2 regions of the Comamonas sp. lk genome follow, and region 2 is predicted to be linked to the other one. Evidence: predicted binding sites of a transcription regulator. Region 2 holds the regulator's gene; the other holds the start of a gene.

Region 1 (3,926 bases), 1.0 Mb from region 2:
TCTTCCATTAGTTAATCCTTCTTAAAAATAAAACAACCAACTTCTATAAATCACACTTCTATTTAAATTTTTCTGAAAATAATGGCTCTATTTAATATAGAGCACCCCACAATGTAACAAATTTATTCACGGACCGAGCTATCCAGCCCCCTCAAGCGCAAGTCATCGAATTCCATCTTCAGGAAACATCCTGTAAACTACGAGCACCTCGCAAGAGGTGGAGCGTAAGAACTCCTTAGGATCAGCGGGAGAACCGCACCCGATAGTTGGCGGTTTTTTTGCGCCCGGACATTGCACGCCTGCACACTCGCAGGCCGTTGATTTATGGCCGGGAGGGCGACGGATACAAGACCCGCAAGGGGAAGAAGTCCGCCTAGCTGATCCTAGGTTCTTAACCTCCCGGCCACCTTATGGATGCGCGTAAGAACGCTCCATGAGGCATTGCAAGTCTCGATCAGGAGCGTTCTCATGTCGCAATCCACTCTGGCTTTCTCGCCATCCGTCACCATCGTTGACGGCAAACCCACCACTCTCAGCACCGATCTGGCGCGCCACTTTGGCAAGCAGCATCGCAATGTGCTTCAAGCTATCGAGAATCTTCTGCTTCAGCTGGATGCAGACCATCTGCTGAATTTTCAGCAGACGGTTGAAACCCGTGTCAATCCAAGCGGTGGAGCGCCGATTTCTACACCAGCCTACCGTCTGACCCGCGACGGCTTTACGCTGCTGGCCATGGGCTTTACCGGTAAAAAGGCGCTGGCCTTCAAGCTGGCCTATATCGACGCCTTTAACCGCATGGAGGACGCGCTGCACCAGCCTGCGGACACGCAGCGCATGGAGTTGGCCTTCTCTCTGGCCGCAGAGGCCGCGGCGCAGGTGCACCGCACGGTGTTCAATGCCGTGATGCAAGGCGATGCAGACGAATGGCAGCACAGCCGCTATCTGCTGAACCTGAATTACGACCGCCAAGGCCAGCCCACCCTGCCCCACGCAGAACCAATTGGTGCGGACCAGATGGTGGTCTCATTCAACAGCCTGCCGCAGCGCATTGCCGACGGCGAGATCATCAGCGCGACCGATGCGCAGCTGGCCACCCTGGCCACGGCCTGCACCCAGCGCCTGGCTCAACGCGCCCAGCACCGCGAAAAGCAGACCACCCTGCCGGTGTACGCCAAGCGGCCTGCCCAGTTGCCCGCCAACCAGCAGCCCGAACAGGGCATGCTGCGCATGACGTTCAAGTAGTCTGCTTTTGATAGCTGCCAGCGCTTTGTGCATAAGCGCTAGCGGCCGTTTTCATTTGAATTTCAAGCCTTTGATTTTCATCAAAAAACCGCTCTAATAGCCGCTTGGGGGTATTGCATTAGCCGCCCCGGGGTGTAAGCATGGGTTCGGCAATCGTTCAGATTCATTGACAACAACACGCGCTAGCGCGCCAGGAGGTTGGATATGTTCAAGCACATTTTGATTCCTACAGACGGCTCAAAACTCTCTGAGGCCGCTTTGCGCGCGGGCATTCAGCTGGCCAAGGAGCAAGGCGCCCAGGTGACGGCTCTGTATGTGATGCCGGACTACAGCGCAATGATTTACGGCGCCGAGGTGCTGACGGCATACAACGCATCCGAGTTTGACAAGAGCACCCAGAGGGAAGCCGACAAGGTGCTGCAAACGGCCATCGACATTGCCCAGGCCGAAGGCGTGCAGTGCAAGACGGCGCGGGTGACGAATGTCTCCGTGCATCTGGCCATCGTCAAGCAGTCGCAAGACAGCCAGTGCGATCTGATCTGCATGGCATCGCACGGCCGCAAGGGCATTGCCGGCATTTTGCTGGGCAGCGAAACCCAGCGGGTGCTGGTGAACAGCAATATTCCGGTGCTGGTGCACCGCCCGCTGGCCTGACCTACGACAGCGCAGGCAGCGCGACCGGTTCACGGCCGCTCTCAAAATGCAAGCAACGCCCCAGCGCCACAGTGCGTTGGGGCGTTTTTCTTGGGTGGGCCGTCGTGTAGCATGAGTGCATCAAATTGTGAACCGCTGGTTCCGCTTGTCACGCCGGCCCCGGCGTCTCTTGTTCATTGGGAAAGGTGAGAGAGCAGATGAGTAACGCAATCGCTACCGATGCCGGCACGGCCTGGCAGACTGGCCCGATTCACCCCAGGGCCTGCACCTGCGGCAGCGTGGTGTGCCATTTGCTGCATGAGCGGGTGATGACCGATATGTCGCGCCGCATGTTTGTGGGCGGTGTGGCGGCCATGTTGGCCCCGTTTACCGGCCTGCATGCTGCCGAGACAAGCCCGGCGGGCACGCCCAAACAGGCCGATCGCCCCGTTTTGCTGACCAATTTGCGCCTGTTTGACGGCACGGGCAAGCCGGTGCGCCAGGGCGTGCAGGTGCTGATTCAGGGCCAGATAATTGCGGCCCTGCCCTCTGCCGGCGAAAAGGTGGAAGGTGCCCAGGTGATCGACTGCAAGGGCAAGCTGGTGATGCCCGGCCTGATCGACACGCACTGGCACACCATGCTGGCGGCCATTCCGCAGATGACGGCCATGACGGCAGACCTGGGCTATCTGTACTTGGCCGCAGCGCAGGAGGCGCAGCGCACGCTGATGCGGGGCTTTACCTCGGTGCGCGACGCTGGCGGCCCGGCCTTTGCACTCAAGCGCGCGATTGACGAGGGCATGGTGGCCGGCCCGCGCATCTACCCCAGCGGGGCCATGATTTCGCAGACCTCGGGCCATGGCGATTTTCGCCTGCGCAGCGATATTCCGCGCGCAGCGAACGAGCCGCTGAGCCAGGTGGAGCTGACGGGCGTGGCCATGATTGCCGACGGCGAGGCCGAGGTGCTGCGCCGCGTGCGCGAGCAACTGATGCTGGGCGCATCGCAGATCAAGATGCTGGCGGGCGGCGGCGTGGCATCGCTGTACGACCCGCTGGACAGTACCCAGTTCACCGAGAAGGAGCTGCGCGCAGGCGTGGAAGCCGCCGGCGACTGGAACACCTATGTGATGGCGCATGTGTACACGCCCAAGGGCATCAAGCGCGCCATCAAGGCGGGCGTCAAAAGCATCGAGCACGGGCAGCTGGCCGATGAAGAGAGCGTGAAGATGATGCGCGATGAGGGAGTGTGGTGGAGCCTGCAGCCGTTTTTGCAGGACGAAGACAGCAACATCTACCCAGACCCCGCACGCCGCATGAGCCAGTCACGCGTGGCGCAAGGTACGGTCAAAGCCTATGAAATGGCGCAGAAATACGGCATCAAGACCGGCTGGGGCACGGATGTGTTGTTCAACCCCAAGGGCACGGCCACGCAGGGCCGGCAACTGGCCAAGCTGACGCGCTTTTACGATCCGCTGACGCTGCTGAACCAGGCCACAGGCATCAATGGCCAGTTGCTAGCCCTGTCTGGCGAGCGCAACCCCTACCCGCTGCCGCTGGGCCGCATCGTCCCCGGCGCGTTTGCCGACCTGCTGGTGGCCGATGGCGACCCGGTCGTGACCTTGGATTTTTTGAGCGACCCGGAGCAGAACCTGCGCCTGATCATGAAGGACGGCAAGGTGCATAAGAACACGCTGTAAGGGCTGACAGGCCAGCACTTGCAGGAGTGCGCAGCTGGCTAAAACAGCGGAGCCCCTGGTGCTTTCGCCTTTTCTGGATGTGTTCAATGGGCCGCCAGCAGCTGCCTATCCACCTGCACCTGCCCCATCAGGGCGTTGAGTTGGGCGTCTCGGCGTTCGACCAGCCCGACAAGCTGGCCAACCACGCCCGCGCCTTCGCCAGCAAGGGCGGCGAGTCGCTGGTGTTGATCTGCGAGATCTCGGCAGGCAGCGGCGTCACCGGCAAGCTGGGCATTGCGGGTGGCGGCGGTGCGGACGCTGTGCTGCAGGCCTGCAATGCGGGCAGCATCAGCAGCGCGGCCAGACTCCAGAGCC
Region 2 (3,926 bases):
GTGCGTACAGGTCTGCCCCGTGGGTATCGATATCCGTAACGGTCTGCAATACGAGTGCATTGGTTGCGGGCTGTGCATCGATGCCTGCAACTCCGTGATGGACAAGATGGGCTATGCGCGCGGACTGATACGCATGAGCACGCAAAATGCCATCGCCAGGGCCTGGAAGCAGGCGCAGATCATCCGCAGAGTATTCCGGCCGCGGGTGCTGATCTACACGGTGGTGTTGCTGGGTCTGAGCGCGGCCATGATAGGCAGCCTGATCATGCGCGAGCCGCTCAAGCTCAATGTGATTCGCGACCGTGCCTCGCTGTCGCGCATTGTGGCCGGCGGCAAGCTGGAGAATGTCTACCGCTTGCAGATCATGAATGCCACCGAGCAGGAGCAGCGCTATCGCATCACGGCCACGGGACTGGATGGCCTGGAGGTGGTGCTTGAAGATGAGGTTGTGGTCGGGCCGGCGGAGACACGCGGCGTGCCCGTGGGTCTGCAGATTCCCTATGGATCGGCAGCGCCGGGCTCGCATACCGTGTACTTCAATGTGGATGCCGTGACCGCTGGTGCAGGGCGCACGTCTGAAAAAGCCGTGTTTCTGGTGCCGCGTTAACAATATGAATGCCGCAGCCGCCTCGCAGGCGCTTGCGGCAGATTGATCAAAGAGGTTTTGCCATGTCTTCTAGTCCTGTTTCTGCCCCTGCCGGGCGCGCTGCCAAGCCGGTTCACGCCGAAGACGGCAAGCCCTGGTGGAAGTTTCCTCATGTCTGGCTGGTTGTTGCCGGACCGGCCATCGTGGTGGTGGCCGGCTTTGTGACGGCCTATATCGCCATCAGTGCGCCCGATCCCGTCATTGACCCGGATTACTACCAGCACGGTATCGAGATCAACAAGCGCCTGGAAGAGTCGCAAAAAAGTCTGGCGCCTGCCGTGACGGGCCGCAATCACGCCGCTACTCCGGCCAAGGACCACCCCACGGACCGCTAAATGCTTGTTTTTCGGTGAATTCAAAGCATTTTCGATCTGTAGCCCATATGTATGAAGCGTTGATAGCTATTAAATAAATAGTAATTCGGGTTTCACCTGCCTAGGCTTGCCCGCTGTTTGCGGCAATCCAAGGGTTTGCGGGGGCGCATTCCATGGCTGTTTGTGCAAAATGTTTTGCACCGATGACACAGCCCAAGGAGACGCAGCATGCTCGCTCAACGCTGGAAGTGGATTGCCTGGCCGGCTTTTCTGGCGGCGGCAATCCTGGAGATGGTAGTTTTTGCCTTTGTCGATCCCGGCGATATCGGCCCTGTGGGCTGGTCGCGCAACGCTGTCTGCACGCTGGCGTTCTTTGTGTTCTGGGGCGTGACCCTGTTGTCAAGCTACATCACCTGCTTGCTTTCGCGCTCCGCGCAGGAGCTCAATCACGGCATGGCTTCCGAGCCGCTGGTTGAGTAAGCCGCCCCATGAAGAAAGCCCGCGTCCATCGACGCGGGCTTTTTGATTGTGAAGTGGGGCGTGCCTTAGTCGTGGCACTGCTGGCTGTTGACGATGCGCTTGAGCGCCTCCGTATCCAGAATGCGCAGATGGCGTTGCTTGACTTCCACAATGCCTTCTTCGGCAAACTTGGAGAAGGTGCGGCTCACGGTTTCCAGCTTGAGGCCCAGATAGCTGCCGATTTCCTCGCGGGTCATTCGTAACACCAGCTCCGACTTGGAAAAACCGCGGGCAGACAGGCGCTGCACCAGATTGAGCACAAAGGCGGCCAACCGCTCTTCGGCGCGCATGCTGCCCAGCAGCAGCATCACACCGTGCTCGCGCACAATCTCGCGGCTCATGACTTTGTGCACATGATTTTGCAAGGCGGTGACTTCGCGCGAGAGCTGCTCGAGCTTGTCAAACGGCATCACGCAGACCTCGGCATCTTCCAGTGCCACCGCGTCGCAGGTGTGGTGGTCGTTGACGATGCCGTCAAGGCCTATGATCTCGCCCGCCATCTGAAAGCCGGTCACCTGATCGCGGCCGTCCTCGGTGGCGACGCAGGTCTTGAAAAAGCCGGTGCGAATGGCATACAGCGAAGTGAAACCTTCGCCATTGCGAAACAGCAGACCACCGCGTTTGACTTTGCGGCGTGTCGCCACGATCTCATCAATACGCTCCATCTGTTCATCGTCCAGGCCCATGGGCATGCACAGTTCGCGCAGATTGCAGTTGGAGCAGCTTGCTTTGATGGTCTGAAGATTCATGGGTAAGCAGGGATGGTGCAAGCCGGTGGGCCTGGACTATCTGTGACCTCTTGGTGAGTGATGAGATGGATCAAATTGTCGCAGCTGTTGCCTTGGCATTTCTTGATATCCATCAAGGCTGATGTGTTTGGCTTGGGGCACATTGCAATCATTCCTTCAATCAATGTGTGCGAGTTCATTGCGGTTGCAGTTGCCAGAAATCCTGCCCATCAGGAAACAAGCTGTCATCCGCCAATGTGAGCGCATCCTGACATTCACGTTATGACCGCTGTTACGCCCGAGCTACTGAGTCGATTTGATGTTCCTGGACCACGCTACACATCATTTCCAACAGCCGACCGTTTTGTAGAGGCTTTCGGCACCGAGGACTACATCCTGGCGCTCCAGCAACGCAAGACCCACTGCGCAGCGAGGGCGCTGCCGCTTTCGCTGTATGTGCATGTGCCATTTTGCGAGTCGCTGTGCTACTACTGTGCCTGCAACAAGATCGTGACCAAGCACCACGAGAAAGCGGCCCAGTATCTTGACTATCTGGCGCGTGAAGTGGCCTTGCATACCGAGCACTGCGGCAAGGGACAGGCGGTCAGCCAGCTGCATCTGGGCGGCGGCACGCCCACGTTTTTTTCCGATGCCGAACTGGCCCGGCTTATGGACTTGATGCGTGAGCATTTCAAGCTCGAAGCGGGTGGGGAGTACTCGATAGAAGTAGATCCGCGCACCGTGACGAATGAGCGCCTGGCCGTGCTCAAGGAGCTGGGCTTCAATCGCCTGAGCTTCGGGGTTCAGGATTTCGACCCCGCGGTACAGAAAGCCGTGCACCGTGAACAACCTGCCGAGCAGGTTTTTGCCCTGGTGCAAAAGGCGCGCGAACTGGGCTTTGCCTCCATCAATGTGGACCTGATTTACGGTCTGCCCAAGCAAACCCCGCAGTCGTTTGCGCGCACGCTGGCCCAGGTCAACGAACTGCGCCCGGATCGCATCGCCCTGTATGCCTATGCCCACCTGCCCGAGCGGTTCAAGCCCCAGCGGCGCATCGAGTCTGCGGATTTACCCATGGGCCAGGACAAGCTCAATATGCTCTCGGGAGCCATTGATGCCTTTATGGACGGGGGTTATGTCTATGTGGGCATGGATCACTTTGCCCTGCCCGATGATTCCCTGGCGATTGCCAAGCGCCAGGGGCGCTTGCACCGCAACTTCCAAGGCTATAGCACGCAACCCGATTGCGATCTGATTGCGCTGGGTGTGTCGGCCATCGGCAAGGTGGGGGCGAGCTACAGCCAGAACGCCAAAACCCTGGAGGAGTATTACGATGCGCTGGATGCAGGTACGTTGCCTGTGGTTCGTGGACTGGCGCTTTCGCGTGATGACATGCTGCGCCGGGCCGTCATCATGTCCATCATGTGCCAGGGCGAGGTGCTGTTTGAGCCCATGGAGCAGGCCTGGCTGCTGAACTTTCAGGAGTATTTCGCGCCAGAGCTGCAGGCTTTGAAGGAAATGCAGGCCAACGGGCTGCTGGTGCTCAGCGACGAAGGCTTCAAGGTCACGCCGCTGGGCTGGTTCTTTGTGCGCGGAGTTGCCATGCTGTTTGATCGGTATTTGCAGGCAGACCGAAACCGTGCGCGTTTTTCCAGGATCATCTAGGGCATGTTGATTTCGCTGCTCTGGACTGCTTTGATCATGGGACTCGTGGGTGGG

Evidence for each region. Region 2 encodes FNR, which switches genes on or off when oxygen is low (the NO sensors DNR and NnrR bind a similar motif). Its sites were predicted from a motif close to TTGATNNNNATCAA; they were not measured.
Region 1: EAO39_RS14740 (universal stress protein) is a predicted target of FNR. The motif match lies at 1,313-1,326, and genes of this name have one in related genera.

Annotation. Positions count from the first base shown of each region.
Region 1 is NZ_UOOB01000001.1:3,246,610-3,250,535, forward strand. It holds gene EAO39_RS14730 (hypothetical protein) at 1-8, opposite strand, end outside; gene EAO39_RS14735 (Rha family transcriptional regulator) at 469-1,242, shown strand; gene EAO39_RS14740 (universal stress protein) at 1,447-1,896, shown strand; gene EAO39_RS14745 (amidohydrolase family protein) at 2,094-3,572, shown strand; gene EAO39_RS22645 (hypothetical protein) at 3,659-3,926, shown strand, end outside.
Region 2 is NZ_UOOB01000001.1:2,244,522-2,248,447, forward strand. It holds gene ccoG (cytochrome c oxidase accessory protein CcoG) at 1-607, shown strand, start outside; gene EAO39_RS10325 (FixH family protein) at 670-981, shown strand; gene EAO39_RS10330 (hypothetical protein) at 1,189-1,440, shown strand; gene fnr (fumarate/nitrate reduction transcriptional regulator Fnr) at 1,506-2,228, opposite strand; gene hemN (oxygen-independent coproporphyrinogen III oxidase) at 2,490-3,872, shown strand; gene EAO39_RS10345 (sulfite exporter TauE/SafE family protein) at 3,876-3,926, shown strand, end outside.